DNA from 3 places in the Bacillus sp. EB V-12 genome. Region 3 is predicted to be linked to each of the others. Evidence: riboswitches for the same ligand, from Rfam matches in the RefSeq annotation. Region 3 holds a riboswitch; each other region holds the start of a gene.
What was found. Region 3 has a riboswitch for magnesium ahead of mgtE (magnesium transporter). Riboswitches for the same ligand answer to the same signal wherever they lie in the genome.

Region 1: linked by a shared signal. The riboswitch ahead of mgtA (magnesium-translocating P-type ATPase) and the one ahead of mgtE (magnesium transporter) in region 3 are both predicted to bind magnesium.
Region 2: linked by a shared signal. The riboswitch ahead of ACZDYH_RS10735 (P-type ATPase actuator domain-containing protein) and the one ahead of mgtE (magnesium transporter) in region 3 are both predicted to bind magnesium.

The regions. Positions count from the first base shown of each region.
Region 1 is NZ_JBUXJL010000001.1:496,989-505,053, forward strand. Features, by position in the region: gene ACZDYH_RS02675 (DNA polymerase IV) at 1-1,198, shown strand, start outside; partial or broken gene ACZDYH_RS02680 (MgtC/SapB family protein) at 1,239-1,373, opposite strand; gene mgtA (magnesium-translocating P-type ATPase) at 1,446-4,151, opposite strand; M-box (ykoK) riboswitch at 4,485-4,650, opposite strand; gene ACZDYH_RS02690 (hypothetical protein) at 4,819-5,358, shown strand; gene ACZDYH_RS02695 (DUF3932 family protein) at 5,393-5,644, opposite strand; gene rnz (ribonuclease Z) at 5,834-6,757, shown strand; gene sdaAB (L-serine ammonia-lyase, iron-sulfur-dependent subunit beta) at 7,638-8,065, shown strand, end outside.
Region 2 is NZ_JBUXJL010000002.1:782,600-790,664, reverse strand. Features, by position in the region: gene ACZDYH_RS10765 (sugar transferase) at 1-539, opposite strand, end outside; gene ACZDYH_RS10760 (CpsD/CapB family tyrosine-protein kinase) at 558-1,178, opposite strand; gene ACZDYH_RS10755 (YveK family protein) at 1,165-1,908, opposite strand; gene ACZDYH_RS10750 (acyltransferase family protein) at 1,909-3,102, opposite strand; gene ACZDYH_RS10745 (FbpB family small basic protein) at 3,431-3,571, opposite strand; gene ACZDYH_RS10740 (5'-3' exonuclease) at 3,927-4,793, opposite strand; gene ACZDYH_RS10735 (P-type ATPase actuator domain-containing protein) at 4,926-5,651, opposite strand; M-box (ykoK) riboswitch at 5,987-6,152, opposite strand; gene ACZDYH_RS10730 (DUF350 domain-containing protein) at 6,357-6,743, opposite strand; gene ACZDYH_RS10725 (glutathionylspermidine synthase family protein) at 6,736-7,974, opposite strand; gene ACZDYH_RS10720 (hypothetical protein) at 7,978-8,065, opposite strand, start outside.
Region 3 is NZ_JBUXJL010000017.1:16,114-24,178, reverse strand. Features, by position in the region: gene ACZDYH_RS27720 (FtsW/RodA/SpoVE family cell cycle protein) at 1-757, opposite strand, end outside; M-box (ykoK) riboswitch at 945-1,121, opposite strand; M-box (ykoK) riboswitch at 1,628-1,793, shown strand; gene mgtE (magnesium transporter) at 2,073-3,401, shown strand; gene ACZDYH_RS27710 (phosphodiester glycosidase family protein) at 3,559-4,644, shown strand; gene ACZDYH_RS27705 (peptidoglycan-binding protein) at 5,076-5,909, opposite strand; gene ACZDYH_RS27700 (peptidoglycan-binding domain-containing protein) at 6,455-8,065, shown strand, end outside.

The sequences.
Region 1 (8,065 bases), on a different contig from region 3:
TGTAGATATGAATTGCTTTTTCGCATCTGTTGAAATTGCTCATGATCCATCATTACAAGGAAAGCCATTAGCGGTTGCTGGAAATGAAAAAGAGAGAAAAGGAATTATTATAACATGTAGTTATGAGGCGAGGGAATACGGAATACGTACGACGATGCCCCTTTGGGAAGCGAAAAGGTTATGCCCGCAATTAGTTGTAAGGCGTCCTAATTTCACATTATATCGCGAAGCTTCATTTCAAATGTTTCAAGTCCTTTCTCGTTTTACAGAAAAGATACAACCAGTCTCAATAGATGAAGGATATTTAGATATTACAGATTGCTACGCACTTGGTTCGCCTCTTGAAATAGCAAAGATGATTCAACAAGCACTATTAACAGAGTTGCAGCTTCCGTGTAGTATCGGAATCGCTCCAAATCTTTTCCTAGCAAAAACAGCTTCTGATATGAAAAAACCTCTCGGTATTACCGTACTTCGAAAACGTGATATTCCAGAAATGATTTGGCCACTTTCAGTTGAAGCAATGCATGGGATTGGAGAAAAAACAGCTGAAAAATTAAATGAAATTCATATACATACAATTGAACAGTTAGCGAAGGGAGACGAGCATATCATTCGCGCTAAAATTGGCAAGCACGGTATTGATTTACAAAAGCGTGCAAAAGGTACGGATGATAGGGAAGTGGATCCGAGTCAAATGGGCCAACATAAAAGTGTCGGTAACTCGATGACTTTTTCAAAGGATATGGATGAAGAGAAAGAATTACTTGATATGTTAGAACGGTTATCAAAATCAGTGAGTAAAAGATTACAAAAGCGAACCCTTGTCAGCTATAATATTCAAATTATGATTAAATACCATGATAGGCGAACAGTAACACGGAGTAAGCAATTGAAAAATGCAATTTGGGAAGAACGCGATATTTTTCAAGCAGCATCCCGTTTATGGAAGCAACATTGGGATGGTGATTCCGTTCGTTTACTAGGTGTTACAGCTACTGAAATAGAGTGGAAGACAGAATCGGTGAAACAATTAGATTTATTTTCATTTGAAGAGGATGCGAAAAAAGAACCACTACTTGCTGTCATTGATCAAATTAACGATAAGTATGGAACACCGATTTTACAACGAGGTAGTCAACTACTACGTAAGCAAGAGAAGTCGTTTCAACAAAAGTTAGAAAATAAGTTTATGTAGAAGGTGTCATGAAGTAGTAAAATCATGACACCTTTCCTATTATACAGGCACCAAGTGATACGAGAGCATTTGTCCGTAACCCAGCCATTCGGTGTCTCCATTGTCTTTCCATTCCAATGCAAGCTCCTACAATAATTGCTATAACTAACCTGAATACAATGTCGTACCATACCATCATGGTCACCTCCATATATAATATGTGTTATGTTTTTTAGAATGAGCGGGGGATACCCACTCATTCTTATTTTTACAACCAGCTATGAAACTTTTTAATATAAAGCTTTTTCAGGAATTGTGTTAAAAAAGCGTAGCCTAATAGTATTCCTACTAACCAAGGGAAATAGTTAAGTGGCAATGCTTGTAAACCAACGGCTGCACCAAGTGGTGAGAATGGAATATAAATCCCGATTGCCATAATAAGAGCGGTTAATAAAACGACTGGTGTTGATGCAGTGCTTTGAATAAATGGAATCTTTTGTGTTCTTATCATGTGAACAATTAAAGTTTGTGTTAACAACCCAACGACAAACCAACCGGACTGGAATAATGATTGCTCGCTCGGTGTATTTGCACCAAATACATTCCACATGACTACGTATGTGATAATATCAAATATAGAACTAATTGGGCCGATACAAATAATGAAGTTTCGTAAGTTTGCAGTATCCCATTTTCGTGGTTTTTCTAGAAACTCTTTATCCATTTTGTCCCATGGAATAGAAAGTTGTGAAATATCATAAAGTAAGTTTTGAATTAAAAGATGAATGGCAAGCATCGGTAAAAAAGGAATGAAAGCACTTGCTACTAACACGCTAAACACATTACCGAAGTTAGAGCTAGCTGTCATCTTAATATATTTTAAAATATTTCCGAATGTAGTACGTCCTTCTAAAATCCCTGCTTCTAATATAGTTAAACTTTTTTCGAGTAGAATAATATCGGAAGCTTCTTTCGCAATATCAGTAGCAGTATCAACAGATATTCCGACATCAGCTTCACGTAATGCTACAGCATCGTTAATGCCGTCTCCCATGTAACCTACAGTGTCTCCATTTCCTTGTAATGCGTGTATAATACGAGATTTTTGCATGGGATTAAGCTTCGCAAATACAGTCGTTTCTTCGGCAAGTTTTGCTAATGCTTTATCTGGTAAAGAATCAATCTCGTAACCGAGGATTGGTTCGCAGATATCTAATCCAACTTCTATACAAACCTTTCTTGTAACAATTTCGTTATCGCCAGTTAAAATTTTCACTTGTACACCATGTTTTTGTAATGCTTGAATTGCAGCTGCTGCAGATGGTTTCGGTGGATCTAAAAAGCCGATATATCCAGCGAGAATCATATCAGTTTCGTCTTTTACTGCGTACTCTGTATCATTTATTCTTCTATCTTTTTTATAAGCAACAGCAATAACCCGCATACCTTCACTATTTAGTGTCTCACTTAGTTTTTTGACATTTGAACGTATTTCCTCGGTGAGTGGAACGATTTTTTCATCCACTTCAGTGTAGTTACAAATTGATAAAATTTCTTCTACGGCACCTTTACAAACCATTGTATGTTCACCTGAAATATCCTTTACGATGACTGACATACGCCGGCGGGCGAAATCGAATGGAATTTCATCTAGCTTTTGAAAAGCTGATGGATTAAATGTATTGTTTTCCTCTGTATGCTTAATAACAGCTTTATCTATTAAATTTTTCAATCCAGTTTGATAGAAACTATTTAAATAGGCAAATTGCAAGACGCGATTGCATTCATTTCCCTTGGGATCTAAGTGACGAACAAGGACAACTTTATCTTCTGTTAAAGTTCCGGTTTTATCTGTACAAAGAATGTTCATAGCACCTAAGTTTTGAATAGAATTTAGCTGTTTTACAATTACTTTTTGTTTAGACATGTTAACGGCACCTTTAGCTAAATTAGCAGTTACAATCATCGGTAACATTTCAGGTGTAAGGCCGACAGCGACGGCAATAGCGAAGAAGAAAGCTTCTTGCCAATCACCTTTTGTGAATCCATTAATGAGAAGGACAATAGGTGCCATAATAAGCATGAATGTAATTAAGAGCCAGCTTACTTTGTTTACACCTTTATCAAAGCTTGTTTCTACACGCTTTCCAATTACCTTATTGGCTAAAGAGCCGAAATACGTATCGGTACTTGTTGAGATGACAACAGCTTTTGCGCTACCACTTACAATATTTGTTCCCATGAAACAAAGGTTTTCCATATCGAGTGGATTGTAATTTTTTTTCATGTTTGTCGGTAAGATATGCTTATTTTCTGTATGGTAGCAGTGTTCGTATTTTTCTACAGGAAGTGCTTCCCCTGTTAAAGAAGATTGATTAACAAATAAATCTTTAGCGGATACAATACGCACATCAGCTGGAACGATATCACCGGCTGAAAGGGAAATGATATCGCCAGGTACAAGTTCCTCAATTGGAATTTCTGTTGTGTAATTTCGATTTAAATTCGTTACATTTTTTGTTTCATGTACAAATCCATTTATTCTAAATACGCTCGCAGTTGTTCGAACCATAGCCTTTAACTTATCGGCAGCTTTTTGAGAACGAAATTCTTGGGAAAACCGAATTGTTGCACTAAGTAGTACCATTGCAGATACGACAATTGTTCCTTGCATATCATCCGTGAAAAAGGAGAGTGCTCCAAGAGCTAATAAAACGAAAATAAATGGATTTTTAAATGCCGACAGAAATTGAATGTACCACGGTGCCATTTTATTATGAGCTATTTCGTTCGGACCATATAAAGAAAGTCTACGAGACGCTTCTTGTTTAGATAATCCATCTTGTGTTGTTTCTAAAAGTTTTAACGCAGAGCTTACATCTTGTGTTGCAACCTCCACTAATAATTCGTTATTTGTTTTCATGCTATCTTGCTCATAAGCATGCTTTGTTTCTTGTCTTTGTAAATTAAACATCGGTAGTTCCTCCTCTGTCATGAAGGAGGAAACAATCTGTTACCTAACTATTTGAAATGGTGAGGAACAGTTTCTTTCCTACCTACATGATGAAATATGAATGTAAAACGTATGGGTATCTGGGCCGAATCATCAATTGCCAACTGTTCCTCACCTCCGTACAATTTAGTAGTTTCTGAATATGCTATGTTTGTTTCATAGTAAGGTGCATATAGACGTAAAAAGACCTTTACTCAAAACGAGTAAAGGTCTGAATTCGCAGTTAAAAGAGTCCACAACAAAGACTGTTAGTAGACATAAATAAAAACAGTTTTTGTGTATGACAAAATACATGCACCTCTCCCTCGTTGAGTTTTAGCACTGTATAGCATAGGTACTGAAACCAGCTACATTAAAAAAGGCCTTCATTCCGACCTTTCCTGTTGACCCATTGGCGTCTCTCGACATTTTTGGGCAGCAGCGTTTCTCTATACAGGAGCCTCACCTAACAGAGAACATATTCAATTACATGTTGAATGTTAGCACTGTAAAATTGTAGTGTCAATATCTTTTTTATCTGTGTTTTTAAAATATTAAACGGATTTATAATAGATATGTGGGATGAAATGTATGATATTGATTATAAATAATATGAAAAATAAATATTTTTATAAAAGGGGAATTTGTAATGGTACCACAAAATTTTATTATAAATATTGAGAATCAAAAGTGGTTGTTTAATGAGCAGGAAGATTTATGTTCTCACGGGGAAATTTATTTAAATGTGGATGGAACGATTATTACACAAACAGGTATGGATGAGGAATGGGGAATAAGTGAATCAGCTTTAGCTCTGTTACGAACTTTAGATAAAGAATATATTTGTGATATTGAAAATGAAGAGGGGCTTATTTTGCACGGATGTGGCACTATGCTCATGTTAGGATGCCCAATTTCAATTCATTGGACTATAAACCATATAGGTGAAAATGTGGTTTTAAAGGATTTTGTCAAAGTTATTTCTACTGATCAAAAGGCTATATACTATGAAGGGCTTCATATAGAAGTAAATGAAAATGAATATAGAAAACAAATTGTTTCTTTTGCGCTACAGGCAAAAGAATTATTCAATAAATCAAGTGAAAAGATAATTTTAAATGAGTTTGAGCGAAGTATGTATACCGACTTTTGGATGGAATATGATCATTTGTTAAATAAGTATAAATAAAAAAGCACTGTAACCAGTGCTTTTTTATTATAGATTACGAGATTGTAGGGTTTTCAAAAATAACAATCTCTGAACTGTTTGTAGTTGAAACGCGTTGGGCGTAATATGTTAAAGCTGAAGAAATATATGCTGGTAACGTATCATTTGTATGTGATGTTGTATATTCATGGATTAATTCCTTTAAAGTTGTCCATTCTAATTGTGCTGGGTGATCAGACACGAAAGAACTTACCCAGCGATCAAATGAAGATGAAAAATCAGTTTGTAAACGAAATACTTCTTTCATAATAAAACGCTCCCTTAAAATGTAGTATAATTATTTTAACACAAAACACGAACGATAGCTAAATTTTTTGAGTATAACGTTCGTGTTATATAGTTGTCTAGATGTTTGGTTATGTAAATTCAATTTGCCATTTGAAATAACATTCCGTAAGATGAGAGATAGAGTATATTTAGAGCTGGAGGAAAGAAAGTGGAATTTGTATTTTTAGGAACTGGTGCAGGTGTTCCTTCAAAAGGAAGGAACGTTTCAGCAATTGCTTTACAATTGTTAGAAGAACGAGGACAAACTTGGTTATTTGATTGTGGTGAGGCCACGCAACATCAAATATTACATACATCTGTACGTCCGCGCCGCATTGAAAAAATATTTATTACGCATTTACATGGCGATCATATTTTTGGATTGCCTGGTTTATTAGGTAGCCGTTCATTTCAAGGAGGAACTACGCCTTTAACGGTGTATGGACCGAAAGGAATTAAACAATTTATTGAAGTGGCATTATCGGTAAGTACGACACATGTGAAATATCCACTTGAAGTTGTGGAGATAACAGAAGAAGGTACCGTATTTGAAGATAATGAATTTTATGTAGAAACGAAAAGATTGTCACACGGTATAGAATGCTTTGGATATCGTATTGTAGAGAAAGATATACAAGGTGCTCTTTTAGTTGATAAGTTGCTTGAGATGGGTGTGAAACCAGGTCCAATCTTTAAACGTTTAAAAGATGGTGAAGTAGTTGAATTAGAGGATGGCACGATATTAAATGGAAATGAGTTTATCGGCCCACCTCAAAAAGGAAGAATTATTACTATCTTAGGTGATACGCGATATTGCGAAGCGAGTAGGGAGCTTGCGCAAGATGCAGATGTACTTGTCCATGAAGCGACTTTCGCAGCAGAAGATGAGCAACAAGCGTATGATTATTTTCATTCTACATCTAAGCAAGCTGCGAGCATTGCACTTCAGGCAAATGCGAAGCGACTAATATTAACTCACATTAGTTCTCGCTATCAAGGAGATACATATAAGGAATTATTGAAAGAGGCTAGAGAGTTGTTTTCTAATACAGAAATAGCGACAGATTTGAAATCATTCCCAGTAGAAAAATAATTATTTTGTAAAAAATGGTAACAGCGGGTTACCATTTTTTTATGTCTAAAAAAATTTAAAAATAAAACTGTTATTATTTTATACTTATACTTGGATGATACAGAAAATTAGGATGGTTTGAATATATAGGATAAAAATACGAAATAATGATTATTTAGAAAAACTGTTATATAAGTCAGATGACATACAAGTGATACAAATAGCAGAAATGGACTTTTATTCAGAACTTTTAAAATTCAACAAAAGTAAGCGTTTTATAAAAAACAAGCTATAATGAGGGCAGATTATAATTTATGATAAGTCGCATGTATTTTAGTCATTATCGTAACAAGTGAAGTTGACTAAATCATGAGAGAGTAACACGAGAATTATAATAGGAAAGATATTACTATTATTTGTCATAAGTCTTTTTCACTTTTTAGCTAAACGATATGATTAGCAAGTGTAGCTATTGCGAGTTCCTTAGTAGAAGCTTTTTATTAATAAGGTGGTGGAGATTTAATTGGTACACCACTCTTTAAAAGAGTTCAGAACATCAGCAGGTAGTCTAGGCGGAATAGCGGGTGCAAATTTAGTTGCATTAGCAATGGTTATATCACTTGTTTATGCTATGCTTGCAATGGCTTCTGTGTTAAACTTTGGATTGCTACCAGACTTTATTCTGGATTATCTTGTATCATTTTTAAATGAAAATAATGCTAAGATTCTTATGTATTATGATAACTGGTATTATTTCAGGTTATATTGGATTACTTTTATTCAAAAACTATCCAATTCGTACAGCAGAACAAATTCGTGGTACAACTGGAAAAGCGACAGATGTAGCAGCTTAATAGAATAGTAGAATAAATTTTTTCATAGAGGTTTAGGGGGAGTTATGATGAAGTATCGCTCAGTATTTGATATTATCGGTCCAGTTATGATTGGACCATCAAGTTCACATACAGCAGGCGCAGCAAGAATGGGGCAAGTTGCTCGCCAGCTGTTTCGTCATGAACCAGAAAGAGTAAGCATTTCGTTATATGGATCATTTGCAAAGACGTATCGAGGGCATGGTACGGATGTAGCACTAATCGGTGGAATATTAGGATTTGAAACAGATGACTTACGTATTCCAGAGGCGCTAGAAATAGCAAAAGAGCGCGAAATTGAAGTGGAATTCATTGAAGAAGATGCCAATGCACCTCACCCAAATACAGCGAGAATTCGTTTGTATAAAGGTGAAGATGAAATTGAAGTTGTTGCTTGCTCAATTGGTGGCGGTAAAATTGAAGTTGTAGAATTAAACGGATTCGATCTTCAATTATC
Region 2 (8,065 bases), on a different contig from region 3:
CTCAACTTTTCCTTTGGATCAAGATTATACCCTCCATTTATTTGTGCCCATCCTGTTAATCCTGGTTTTACTATTAAACGTTCCTTAAATTCTGGAATATACGCATCAAACTCATTATAAAAAAACTCTCTCTCTGGTCTAGGGCCTACAAAAGACATATCTCCTCTTAAAATGTTTAAAAGTTGCGGTAATTCATCAATTCTCGTTTTTCTTATAAACAATCCAACTTTTGTAATTCTTTGATCATGTTCTTTTGCCCATTGTGGTCCGTTCATTTCAGCATCCTTTACCATCGACCTTAATTTAAATACATTAAACTTCTTCCCGTTTATACCTAAACGTTCTTGAAAGTATATTGGAGCCCCTGATGTTTCCAAGGTAATCATAATACAAAAGAACAACATAATTGGTATTGTTAATAGTAACAATATGATTGAAAATATAATATCAAACAAGCGTTTTACACTTCGATTCAATATGCTAGGCTTTTCTTGAGCCGGAATCGTATACAACTTGGCTTGATTTGTTTCACGAATCATGGATCGTTACCCCCACATTCAAGAATATAAAATTATACCTATTAATTCACATTCTTTCCTATTTATATCCGCTATTACTTTTTGCACTGTACGTAGTGAATCTTTTCGCTTTTTAACTGCTAAGACCACTCCATCGCATTTCCCTGCAATAATGTGCGTAGCAGGAAGTTCAAATACTTCAGAAGAATAAACGAAAATGTAATCAAAATCTTCTTTCCACTTAGCAATCGCATTATCAAATTCATCCATAGCAACTAAAGGCGTCCCTGTATGTACTGTTTTTTTTGCAGGAATACAATATAAGTAATTAGACAAATTACTAGAAAAAGATTCATAATTGCAGGAGGAAGAGCTTATTATATCGTTTACTGTTATCATGTGATCACTTTGTAATAATACATGTAGTTTAGGGTCAGAAAAATTCACATCAATAAGTAACACCTTTTTTTTCATTTCCGCAAACACTAGACCCATATTTACTATAAGCGAGGCAACAACACCTCTGTCCTTCGTTGAACTAACTGTGAACAGTTGTTTTCCGGATTTTTTCAGCTCGTGATACACCGTATAAAACTGCTCTTTCATCAGATCATCATGCAAATTGAATGGCAGCTGCTTCTTTGTCCTAAACATCGACATGTTCACCTCGATATATAGATGATTTTTTATCAACCTCTGTAGGTTTCTTTTTTCTATTCGGTTCCATATTTATGTGACCAATAACAGAGACTGTTGTTATTTTCTCTAAATCCTGTTCCGTGTATATACGTTCATCAAAATAATCTCGAAATACAGCTAAACCTATCCCAACAAAAAAACTAACAATTAAAGAAATAGGAATGATTAGTTGAAATTTCGGAAACAATTTTTCAGCCTGTTCCTGTAACTCAGGATCAGTTAATACTTTCACCCCTTGTACATTTGTGTACTGTTGAAAGCTTTTTTGTGATTGCTCTGCCAATGTCTTTACAATGTCTTTCACGATTTTCGGATTGGAATCTTTTACTGTAACAGTTACAATTTGTGAGTTGTCCGTATTCACAACCGAGATTTTTTGTGCTAATTCATAACTTGATTGCTCTAATTTCAAAGTTTTTTTGACTGTTGAAATAATTAATGGGCTTTTTAAAATATCAACATACGATGTTACTAGTTGCTTATTTTCTTGTGTTTTATTTGTTGAATTTTCCTTATTAAACTCATCTAAATTCCCAACAAGAATTTGCGTTGAATATTGATATGACGGCTTTAAAACATACATAGAGATAAGAACTAAAGAAGCGGTTAAACAACACATCGTTAAAATAATCGTTACGAATCTTCTTTTCAGTAATTGTTGAAAATCTTTTATACTCATTTCTTGCTTCAATTATTTCACCGCCCTTTTCTGAATAACATCCTGCAATTCACTCTTTACAGATAACCCTTTCTCTCTTCTATCCACTTGTTTTGTTACATACTTTCCGACTCCGAATGCAAATTTTTCTACATATACATACGAAAGCATTGCAAGTATAAACGAAAAAACAAGTGAAAAAATTAAAATAATAGGCAACGGTAATATTTCATGGAGCATGTATATAAGGGAAAACAACGATATAATATGGTATAAATAAAGACTGTAAGAAATCTTCCCCAAATATAACAAATATTTATTATGTAGCAAGGACGACAAAGTTGATATTGACAAACTTAATATGACAAATAAACATGCACTTATCGCCACTACGTAGTCTCGAAATATAAAATTATTGAGCACTTTCATTTCTCCTATAAGCCCTTCATACATAAAAAGTAAAATCGCAAATAAAAACCATGCAATTTTCGTGTTTTTAGTACAATTACTATAAAAAACTATTAAATTATTTTTATACTTCGCAACTAGTGCTCCTAGTAAAAACAGTACTGTGTAATGCAATGTTAATGCATAGCTTGTTAATGTTAAGCCCGAGCGAAACAAAAATAATATTACGACAGAACATATACTAAAACTAAACAATAATAGTAATGAACACCTTAACGTTTTTCGTAAGCAAATCATCAAAATTAACGGGAAAATTATTGATATTCGCATTTCATGGACAAGTGACCAAATCACACCGTTATATGCATCTGTATTATATTTCCCAACCAATAAAATATGTTGTGCGATTAAGCTTGAAGAACTTTCAATCGTCCATGAGCGATTAAACCATTCACTTAAATAAGAAATACCATATTCACTAATTGTAATCTGGCATACAATAGCTATAATTATTGCCACAATATAAGGAATATATATTCTGCATATACGTTTTAAAAGGTATGACCCATAGCTACTATAGTTTTTTTGAATAGATTCATACAAAACAAATCCGCTCAAAACAAAAAAGATAATAACTGATTCGTTACCACTACTAAAAATTAGACGAGCAGGCGTTTCTTTTAATAGATACACAACAAATGGTTTATTATCTTCATAACTGTAATTTTGAAATGCTGAAAAAATCATTAAATGATGACCGATCATTACTACTAATGAAGAAATCCCTCTTATAGAGTCCAATTCTTCGTATCTTTTCATCTTTTTACATCAACTCCTAATGAAATGATAATAATCATTTCAAAGCGACATCTTTATTCATATTCCTCTCCTTTCTTTTCATTCCAATTTTTCATATTAAAATGATTTTATAGTATAAATTTGAGTGTATTGTAACATTTTTTGTAATATTTTGAATAGAAAATCTCAAAAATTGGTATATACCAATTTCAACCTCGAAAAATGAGTAATATTGATAGAAAAACGCTATAAAAATATCTTGCATATTTACAAAATTAAAGAGCTGAATAGCGTTTTTTCAATATAAAATAAAAAAGATAGCCTACATAGGCTATCTTTTTTATTTTATTTAATTACTAGCACCACTATATGCTACATGTCGTTTCTCAATTCTCTCTTCAATTTCCTTCATATTTTCTTTATTATTTAATAGTGATTGTTTATTTTCAATTAATAATTGTTTAAAAGATTTTCTCACTTTTTTTCTCATTTTCATTGTCCTCCTTGGGGGATGGTTTATATAAAAGATAAAGAATTATCTGTGTGTCCTTATAATAATTGATTGTTGTGAATTCTATTTGAACTTCATATGAAAATCTCGTTTATTTTCTGACAACTTTGTGAACACGAAAAAATGATTATCTAAAACTATGTTGAAATTAATTCACTTCATGATAAAAGTTATTATTTTCATCAACTTTTATCATTATATCTTGTCGAAATATTTATATATTTAAAATTGAGTTCGACATAATTTTATTTATTATAATACTGTTTACAAAAACAAAAAGAAGGTGTCACCAAGTCAAAGTTCGACTTATGCAACATCCCTCTTCCCAAACTATTTATAGCATATTTATTAATATTTCAGGTCTTCCCCAATTCATTTCTTCACAAACAAATCTAAGTTTTTCTTCATCCATTGTGTGTAATCCTTCTTCTAGTGAACATGAAATTGGAACTTCACAGTGAATTTGGGCTAATTGTAACGAAATATTTAAGTTCTCTAAATCACTTTCAATCTTCGTACGCTGCGCTTTTGTTAATGATTCTACATTTTCTAGTACAGCGGATACTGTTCCGTGCTCTTGAATAAGCTTATACGCTGTTTTTTCACCGATACCTTTTACACCTGGATAATTATCACTTGTATCTCCCATGAAAGCTTTTGCATGGACGATTTGCCACGGCTCTACACCTTTTTCTTCCATGATTTTCTCCGGTGTGTAATATTCGTAATTTCCAATTCCTTTACGCAGAAGCATAACTGTAACGTTCTTATCAACAAGTTGAAGTAAATCTGTATCACCAGTTAAAATATAAACTTCAGCTTCATTGCAGTATTGTTTTGCAAGCGTACCGATACAATCGTCCGCTTCGTAGCCTTTCATACCGATAACTGGAATGGATAATTTCGCAGTCATTTCTTGCACTAAATCAAATTGAGGAATTAATTCTTCTGGTGGCGCTGCACGATTTGCTTTATAATTCGAGAACGATTCTGTTCTAAATGTCGTACTTCCCATATCCCAGCATGTAACGATATGTGTTGGTTCGATCGCTTGCGTAGCTGTTAACAAGTGTTTCATATAACCATGAATCCCGTTCGTAGGGGTTCCATCTTGTCGTTTCATAAATTGTCCGTAGACACTTGTTGCGTAAAAAGCACGAAATAATAGTGCCATACCATCAACTAATAATACTTTTTTCATAATTCCTCTCCTATTAAAAAAATAATAACCTCACGTTATCACGTAAGGTTATATAAATAGATTACCATTCTACGTTTTTGCTCAACTTTGTCTATTATACATTGTTTTTGTATATTTAGCACCATTAACACATTAAGACATTCTACTACAACAAGTATGCAATATGCCTGAATACGTATTTTTTCCAGTAGAAACAACGATAGCTTTTGCATTTCCACTAACGATATGCGAACCTTTAAAACATACATTTTCAAGCTCAAGTGGATTATAATCTTTCATCCGTTTTAATGGAATAAATCGTTTACGTTCAAGGTGATAGCAGCTCTCAAACTTCTCTATATTCGCTTCGTTTCCCGTTAACACAGACTCATTCACTAATAAATCATCTGCATAAATAATACGTACATCAGCTGGCACAGCATCTCCAGCCGAAAGAAAAATCATATCTCCAGGTACAAGTTCTTGCACTGGTATCTCCATCATTTTCAGTTCACTATTTAACCCTGTACTACTAGAACATTCTACTCTAGATACAGTAATCGTTTCACGTTGTAATTCATCACACACACGTTGTTTTGAAAAACCTGGAATCATGCCACCAAGCTTCATCATTACTTCTGCGAGAAGTGCTCTTTTTGAAGTTAGTTCATTTCGGCCATATACTTGAATACGTTTTTGCGCCTCTTTCATTGATAGTCCGTCTCTTGTTGTTTTAAAATATGCAAATACAGATTTTACATCTCTTGTTGCAATTTCAATTAATAAATCTTTATTTTTTTGGAGCATTGTTTGTTCTTTTATTGATTTTTTACTTAGTTTATATGACGTGTTACCCACAGTTTTGTTTGCATATAACATATTATCGTCTCCTCCTTTACAACATAGGAAGAAACGCTTTGTTTCTCAATTTATCCACTTTACTGTGAAAGTGTCTCGCGCTTTATAAACGCTACATTGTGATAAATATAGAGGGAGGAACAAATCGTTTCCTGCCTACATCATATATTTTTGATTTGAAGTATATGGGTAACGGAACCGAGTCAGAATTTGACATGCTCCTCACCTCCTCGTTTAATTTTATAGTTTATACTATGAAATTACTCATAGCTTGGTAACAAAAAAGACCCCTACCCTTAAGAGAGTAGCGGCCATTACATACACAAATAAACGATTTCTAATATAATTAGAAATCTACGGACCTCTCCCTCACCGAGTTTTAGCACTGTATAGCATAGGTACATTACCAGCTACGTTAAGAAAAACCTTAATTCGATCATTCCTGTTGACCCATTGGCGTCTCTCGACATTTTTGGGCAGTAGCATTTCTCTATACAGGAGCCTCACCTAACAGAGACTTATTTTCATTACATTGAAAATGTTACTCTTATTTAAAATAGATGTCAACCGTAGCCTACAATTTTTTCAAAAGGTATGGCAAACTAACATATATAAAGTGTAACTTTAATCAGTGGAGGTTTTGTTCATCCCCCACTGATTATTAGCCCTCACCAATCGGGCTTTTACGGGATAAAATAAAAAACTTTACGTTTAAACGTAAAGTTTTTAATAAGTTATACAACCAGCAATTACAATCCCAATTGAAATTGATAAAAACATAAGAAAAAGACCAACTGCTTGATTATCTTCTTCGAGACTTTTGTTTATATTAAAGCGTGGTGTAAGCCACTCAGCTAAATAAAAGACGATAATTTGAGCCAAAATCCCAACTGCTCCCCACGAAATCATATCAAGAAGTGAAATTGAATTAGCTGCTGTCGAATATAAAACAACAGCTAACCCAAGTAATCGTCCTCCAAGCACATAGCTTACCGCCTTATTTCCTTGAGCCATTAACTTAAATTCCTTTACTTTCGTTGTCACTTCCATCAAGAACAGACCTATACATAAAAGGCCGAGTGTTACTACTAAATATAATAAAAAATTAATCATTTTTTCCCCTCCTTTTTATACCTACCGGTAAATAGTACGATTCATTTCCTGTAATCTTTTCTCCCGCACGAATACCGATACTACTCGCTTTTCCAGCAATTAAAAACGAACCAAACACATATGACAGTTTCTCGATCCCTTTTTCTGTTTCCAAGGATACGACTGGCAGTTCGATATACTTTTGAAATATCGGCAGTGACGCTTTATATGTTTGGTGTGCATTTTGAAGCATAATATTTTCGTCTTTATCGCGAATCGTAATTGTATCTCCTTCTCTCCCAAATGAAGGTTTTTGAACGAAAGAACCTTTTCCTAAAAATAAATCTGGTTCTAAATATGTAGGTAACATATATTCTTTAATCCACTGTTGTTCCTCATTTGTATAAAAGGCCTCTTCTTCTGCTAACCCCCAAATAAGACACTGAATTGATTTTGGCTGAAGTAAAAATGCTGACAAAGGATTTATTATAAAAAGCTTTCCGGCTTTTACAAGTTGTAACAATTCCACACCTACCAAATCTCCTGTTTCAGGATCTTGATCCTCAATTAAATCTTCTATCGGATATGTTTGGCGATATAAAACATCAATCTTCGCCCCATCTTTATCGACTAGAGCATCCTTTGTAATTCTAAGTTCTGACATTGGCACTACTTTATTTTCAACATGGCATAGCTGACTTAAATACATAGTGGTATTCCAATCCTCGATATGTTCATGATGTGCTGTAAAAACAACATTTGGATTATCTAATCCCTTTGTCGCTTCCATTACTGCTTTCGTTACACCAGAAGATAGCAATCGTTCTTGATCCGAGTTTGGATCATCATAGCCTAGATTTCCACATACTTTCCCATTCATTTGAAAACATTCCACAATAAAAGTTGGTGTATCACTATTAAACTCAAGCATTTTGATTTTGTTATCCTCTGTTACAGCAAAATCAAATCGCGAAATTACAGATTCAGGATAGAGCCCTTTCATTCTAATGAAAGATAAACTCGCGGATGGAAAGCCAAGATCTAGAAGCTGTTCGTCACTTAAATTACGCAGCAGTCTAGCAGTCTTAAAAAATATTTTCCCCATTCGTTCAGTCGCTAAGTGTAATTGGTCCAAAGTCTGATTTGTTATAGAAAAAACATGAAACAAACTATACTCACATTCATATAAATCCGACCAAAAATCCGGATATTTTAAATAAAATTCTTTTCGATCCCTTATGTATTGCGACATATTTTAGCCCCCAAATCCTCCCTTTGAACCGCTTCCAATTCCACCTTTAAATTCAGCAGACGATTGATACGATTTAAACGCCGATGAATTT
Region 3 (8,065 bases):
TACTATTTCCAAATCCACGACCAGTGATTCCTCCAGAGCCAATGGCAATAAAAGAATTTACAAGCTGGTATCCATTTCCTTGCGCATCAACAAAGGGATTGAAAATCGTAGTAATACGTATCTTTTGAACTTCTGATAAACTATATTGAATCAAATAATATAAAATAGGTAACCATAAAATAGAACCGATGGTAGTTCTTTTGATTAGTAGATTTATATTTATTCCTGAGCAAAGAAATATGCTAAAACCTATACCTAATATTAAAAGTGCAGATCCTAAATTTGGTTGTTTAAAGATAAGAAAAAAAATTGTAGCTAAAAAAAATAAAAGTTTTCCCATACTACTCCAGTTATTTTTAGCTTGTTCTTGTCGTAGTGCAAAAAAACGGGCTGTTACAAGTATTGTTCCTAATTTAAGAAATTCAGCTGGCTGTATTCCAAAGATCCATGATTGAGCATTATTTACCACTTTTCCTTTCCATAAAACCATAATTAATAAAAAAATCCCCCCAACCATAATACAGATAGAGATTATTCGTTTTTTCCATATTTCATATGGGAGTAAAGCACAAACTATTAACCCTATTGTTCCTAAAAGTAGCTTTGTTAATTGAGAATCAACAAAATGTCTACTGTTATAACCATAATGTTGGACAGCGACAATGGAGCTTGCACTATACATCATGACAATACCTAAAGTACATGTTATGAATAGAGGAAGGAGCAATAGATAATCGAGTTTTAATATTTTTTTCATTTTAATATCCTCCTGATTTAAAACAAAACATAATATTACATTTGCTAATGAATAGAATCTTGTTCTCGTCAATTAATAAATATGACTTGTGTTTAGGAAGATTCTATCGCTTACTCCCTGTTTTTTTTACGCAAAAATCCCCCTAGTATTTAACTAGAGGGATTTAAAATGGCATGACTAAATAAGGCTTTTCTCCCCCTAGTAGAGCTTTGGCACTATACAACGTAAAGTAATGAAAATTCATTACTTAGCTATCTTAAGAAGAGCCTTAATCCGACAATTCCTGTTCTACCCATTGGCGTCTTTCGACATTTTTGGGCAATAGCCTGTGTTTGTATAGGAGCCTCACCTAACAGGTTCAGCAATATAAATTTTATGTATTTGTTTCGTGTGGCAAGCATAAATATATTTTTTTTGATTGTCAAGTAACCGTATTGCTAATTTTATATATTTTATTGTTTTATAGCCCTTTGAGAAATGATGTACGAAAATGTATGTAATCATTTCGTATAAATACATATTTTCGACTTGTAGTGTATAGTTCGATTAAGTAATTTAATCATATAAATTTGATAAATGGTAAAGAAGATTTTAATCATAAAAGAAGATTTTTTTAAGAATGTTCTTTTGATATACAGAATGACTAATTATTCATCTTCTGTTATAAAGTTGGAATTTGATTAAAAACAATAAGGTTCATATGTTTTATAACGTTTGTTCGAATTAAATCTATTTGAATTCTATGTTTTTTAAGAGGAATTTTAAATTTATAATAAAATATAATTTCATTTTCTATAAAAGATTTTTTATGAATGGAATTGAAAGTCAGTTGACAAATATTAAATTCTGGTTTAAATTTTGAAGTAATTCAATAAGCTTTGTTAGGTGAGGCTCCTGTATAGAGAAACGCTGCTGCCCAAAAATGTCGAGAGACGCCAATGGGTCAACAGGAACGGTCGGATTAAGGCCCTTCTTAATGTAGCTGGTTATAAAAACCTATGCTATACAGTGCTAAAACTCAACGAGGGAGTGGTATACGATTTGATAGAAAGGCACCTCTGTGATTTTGGCAGAGCTGTCTTAATAATCATTTATTTGTATTGTAAAAAACCTTTACTCCTTTTTGAGTAAAGGTTTTTCTGTTTAATGTTATTTGTTTTATCTTGTCTATATTCAAAAAGGAGGTAATTCTAACTAATGAATTGATTGCAATGTAACTGTTATTGATCTAATAAAAAATTTAAGACAGATAAAATAAAACAAAACCGCTCATGAAACTCTAGAGTCTCCCTTAGCAATATGAGGAGGAGTTAACATGAAGAAATTATTAAAGGAATTACTTATAACCAAAAATAATTTGGATGCAGAGCAAGTTTTACGTTTTCCGTCGTATGATGTTGCGCAAGAAGTAAAAAGGTTTTCAATTGAAGATCAAGTCATATTGCTAGATACGATTCCTGTATTAAAAAGCTCTAATATTCTTCAATATATGAGTGCAGAAGAAAAATATAATATCTTAATTCACTTATCTGAAAACAAAGCTAAAAAGTTACTAAATTTACAACCGATTGATGAATTAGTAGATTTACTTCTAGCGGTTCATCCTGAAAAACAAGCTAAATTAATGGCGCATCTAGATAAAATTACAAAACATAACGTAAAAAAATTGATGACTTTCAAACCTGAAACGGCAGGAAGTCTTGTCACAAGTGATTTTGTTGCAGTTAGAGGAAATTGGTCAGTAAAAATGACATTGAAGTACATTAGGGAACATTCTGAAAATGTAGAATCAATATCTTATAGTTATGTTCTTGATAGTCATGGTTATCTTGAGGGAATCGTTTCCATACATGAGTTATTACTAGCAGCAGATGAAGAGATATTATCTACTATTATGATTCAAGAGGTAATTTCAGTACAAGCTGAAGTTGACCAGCAAGAAGTTGTAAAAAAGCTACTGAATTATAATTTAGCAGCAATACCTGTAACAACAGTAAATAATAAAATGATTGGTATTATAACATTTGATGACGTAATGAATGTTATGGAAGCAGAAGCTACAGAAGATATTCAAAAGTTAGGCGGAAGTGAACCGTTGAATCAATCTTACTTTGAAGCTAGCATTTGGAGCATTTTCTTAAAACGTCTACCATGGTTATTACTTCTTTTTGTTGCTGAGGCATATACAGGTACAGTATTAAAGTATTTTGAAGACGAAATTGAAACTGTAGTTGCTCTTGCTTTCTTTGTTCCGTTATTAGTAGGTACTGGTGGGAATACAGGAACACAGGTTGTAGCAACAATTACTCGTGCAATCGGTATTGGAGAGGTCAAATTTAAAGACATTTTCCGTGTAATGAAAAAGGAATTTGCAATAGGTATGCTTCTCGGACTTGCACTTGGAATAGCTGGGCTCACTCGTGCTTATATGTTAGGAGTTGGAACAGAAGTTGCACAAGTTGTAGCAATTACTTTATTATTTATTGTTATTTGGGCCTCTCTTGTAGCAGCTGTTTTACCTTTAATTCTAAGAAAATTAAAACTAGATCCTGCAGTTGTTTCAGGTCCATTTATTACAACATTTGTTGACGGAACAGGATTAGTAATTTATTTCATGGTTGCAAAAACGTTATTAAATTTATAAAAATACACTAAAAAAACGAAATTCGGAATAAGTATTTTGCCTGAATTGCTAAAGTATAGTGGGGAATTCAGGCATGAGGAAATCAAACACTTTTGTATTTAGATAAATAATATTTTAATGGATTTATTGAATGTAATGAATGCTGGAGGATAAAACTATGAAACATCTCAGAAAAATCTTCAAACGAATTTTGCTTCTATTGTCTATTTTCATGCTTATTGGCATAGGCATATTATTTGGTACTAGCTATGGTCGAGAGCTTCGCATAACAATGGCTGGGAGTATACTAACTTCTCAGCATCCGCAATATGCGAAATATACATTCCTATCCCAAAAGGAACTAGATAAATTGCAAGATAGAATTAATCATCCGAAATGGTCAAATAGTGATGAGCATATTTATAAAAAAATAGCAGGAAAAAGATTAGAAGAATTTAAAAATCAGCCATTAGAAATTGATGTAGAAACGATTAAAAGTAACAAAAATAGTCGCTTTCTTTTTGAAGGGAAATTAGTTACTATTAGTAATCCCTTCAATGTTAAACTTGTTAGCCATCAAGGAACACAGGGCGCTAACAGAGGAGAAAAAATTAGCGTAATGGCAAAGCGTAATCATGCACTTGTTGCTGTGAATGCAAGTGGATTTGCTGATGAAACAGGAAGAGGTGGAGGAAATGTTGCAACTGGAATAGTAATAGAAAATGGGAAAGCTATTGATACGAATATGGATAGAAATACCCCTACAATTATTACGGGTTTAACAAAGTTTGGACAAATGATAACAGGAAATTATTCTACCCAACAACTTTTGGATAAACAAGTTGTTTCCGCAGCTGGATTTATGCCACAGTTAATTGTTAATGGAGAAAAAATGATTACAGAAGGAGACGGTGGTTGGGGCTCTGCTCCGCGAAGTATTATGGCCCAAAAAGAAGATGGTACAATTATGTTTCTAGTCATTGACGGTAGACAGACGCATAGTATAGGGGCTACGTTAAAAGAGTGTCAAGATATTCTATATGAAAAAGGTGCTATAAATGCAATGGCTATGGATGGAGGTTCTTCTGCTACCCTATATTTAGGGGGGAAAGTTATAAATTCGCCTTCCACATTATCTCATGAAGATCGTTATTTACCAAATGCTTGGGTGGTAACAGCAAATTCGAAGCAAAAATTAAAGATGACAATAGATGGGGTAAAGATAAATCCCAAAACATTAGATGAAATTGGTACAAATATATAAAATAATTTATGAATTGCCTATATAAAGGAATATTTTCACTTTAAAATAAACAACTAATAATTGCACCTAAAGTAAAATCAACATGAAACTATATTAAATGGGATTATATTGAGGAAAATTAAGCTTCAAAACCGTAGAACGTATGGATGTATAAAATTTGCGAAATGATGTCAGTACACAAAACAGAGAAAGAGAAATGGAAATAACACTAATCTATTTGATAAAATTCACAAATAGATTAGTGTTATTTTTAATACAGTTACATTTTCAGATTCTATTAACCCGAAAGCACATCTAATTTCAACTATTGAGATTTTTCATTAACTTGCTTCCATCAGATCTGCCTAATGCTGTACATGCATCTCAATTGGAAGATGTTTTTTTCTTTATGAATAGAAAAGTTCTTGATCTAATTTAAGTTACATGAAAAGCTATATATTCAAAATAGGAGGGGTAATACCGTTAAGGAGATCCCAAGAACTTAATCCAAAAGAATATTCGAAATGCGGATAATCAACTATGGTAGTAAAGCGTCCACCCCAAGTTAAACCAAGCTTCTCTCCTATATATCCCATTTGCTTGAATTTTTTGATGTCACCCCAGGGTATAGAGTTATTGTCGTAAGGTGCAGCATCAAAAGCTAATCCCCAATTGTGATATGATTCCCCGCCTCGAGCATTTGTAACCTTTTTACCCGGTTTCCATCTACCTAAAGAAAATAACCTATCTTGTTCACTCCAACTCCTAAACACCGAGTATATTCGAACATCTAAGCCATTAGTTTTTGTTAATTGAAGAAATTCATTAGCCAACATCTCCACATATGGATGTAAGGATTGTAAATGATTAGAGCTAGTATAAAATTCAGATTGAGAATTGGGATTAAATAATTTGTGGCGTGTTCTCGGTGTAATATCTCCAGAAGGGTATAAATGTTGCTCTTTTTGGTATTCTTGTGTGGCTTGGGTAGTTGATAAACCAAATACTCCATCAAGTTGTCCAAAATAAAACCCTATAGATTGTAACTTCTTTTGTATTAATATTACGTTCTCAAATAATGATTTCCAAGTATTAACTTCTACTATCCCATTAGGCTTTAATTTAGTTTTGTCTTGGAAAATTTTTGTGCATTTAAGTGTTTTTTCATCAAAAAAGCCGGTAATTGCAGGTTTCTCGTAGCTTACTCCCAAGCCAATTAAATTTAATTGGAGTACGGTTACGTAGTAGCCTGTGGAACCTAATTTAATAATGGGTAAATTATCCATATTTCACCCCTTGATTTTGGAATACTGTTACTTATTATAGTTAGATTGAACTTTAATATGACAGGTACTAATCGTAAAAAATAAAATCAATTTTATTAAAGTTACTATATTTGAATGTTTGTAAGAAGTTTTTTCCCCTCATAAAATATAGATTTTAAAAGAGTAATTTAAAAAATTCCGTTATGAATCAACTGAAATCTTCAATTCATAACTTTTTTGTAATAGACAAATATAAATTTGAATTACATAAAATTACCTTTATAAATAAGGTTATTTGACTTTTATAGTATGTAACAAAAGTGTAACTAGATTAACCTTTTGGATTGAAGGAGTTTTTCGGGTAGATTAGCAGGAAGTGGTCAAGTATTAATAGAGTAGTCCATACTTATTTTTAAAAAAATCTATAGAATCTTTAAAGAAAATAGGCAATTATATGATTTCAAAAAAATAGAGTTGAGCATAATATCATGGATAAAGGGCCTTTTTATTTTGTTTATATACGAGAGTTTTAATATAAATAGGATTTGATGAGAGGAGAGATGAATTTGTATAATTATCCACCATATTCTTCAGGAAATTCTAAACCACCACATTCTATAGCAGGAGTGAGTGATGAAGGTCAGGAAGCTTTTTATCGGCAACCAAGCGGAAAGATATTTGCAAAAATATATGAAAAAGACACAGAAAGACCGATTAAGGGTGTCAAAGTATCAATTTATAAAATGACAAATGAAGGGCGTATTTTAGCTTCCCGACAAAGTGAGGTTATTACTTTATATACGAATGAATTCGGTGAAACAAATACAGTTGCCTTGCCTACGCCCCCTAAAGAGAATGCGAGCGATCCTTTAGGATCTAAACCTTATTCAGAATATGCAATTTCCATTGAAGCTGCAGGTTATGCACCTGTAGTACTGCGCGGTACACAAATTTTTGAAGACGTTACTGCTGTTCAGAAAATGGAACTTATACCCATTAGTGGAACGGATGGACGGGATTCTGTTGAAATAATTGATATTCCGGAACATACATTAATCGGACAATATCCCCAGCAGGAATCCCAACAGGAATTACAAAAAGAACTTGAGGCACAACAAGAGATAAGAGAAGATAGTGATAAGGATAGGGATAGGGATATTGTAATACCTGAATTTATTATCGTTCACGATGGTCATCCAAATACACCTGCACGAAATTACAAAATGAGATTTAAAGATTATATAAAAAATGTAGTCGCTTCTGAGGTTTATCCGAATTGGAAAAAAGAAGCATTGTTAGCTAATGCTCTTTGTATAATGACTTTTACATTAAATCGTGTTTATGTAAACCCTTTTAAAGGAAAAGGATTCGACATCACAAGCACTACACAGTTTGATCAAAAGTATACTCATGGGAGAAACACCTATGAATCTACTGATGATGCAGTGGATGAGGTATTTAAGCAATATCTTGCAAAGCATGGAGAAAATACACCATTTTTTACACAATATCGTGATGGTAAAAAACAAACATGCCAATTTGCTAAACGGCCAGGAATGCTATATCAATGGGGAACATACTGCCTGGCAGAAAAAGGCATGAGCCATTTGGATATTTTGAAACATTACTATAAAGATATTGAAGTCCGTTTAGCGGAATTTATACAAGTCGTTAAATCTTTCCCTGGGAAAATTTTGAAGGAAGGAGATCAAAATCTTGCTGTTGAAACCATTCAAAAATATTTATACCATATAAGAAAAAGATATACAGATATTCCTGAAGTAAGAGTAAACGGTACGTACAATTCAAGTACTGCAAATGCAGTTAAGGCTTTTCAAAGGCAGTTCCAACTTCCTGAAAATGGAGCTGTAGATGAGGTAACTTGGAATAAAATGAATGATATGTATGTGTATGTTACAAATCTCCCTGGCATGTATCCTATTTTGCAGAATGGCAGTCAAGGAGAACTTGTAAGGAGATTACAAAATTTATTGAAGGACTATGGTTTTTATGAAGGACAATTAGATGGTTTTTTTGGACTTGGAACTGAAGTATCAGTGAAAGAGTTTCAGAAGATAAAAAGTTTTACTGTTACAGGAGTAGTGCGTAAGGAATTATGGATGGTCCTTGAAGCGATAGAATATACTATGGGAACTTCCCGTGGGGCTTTAACAAGC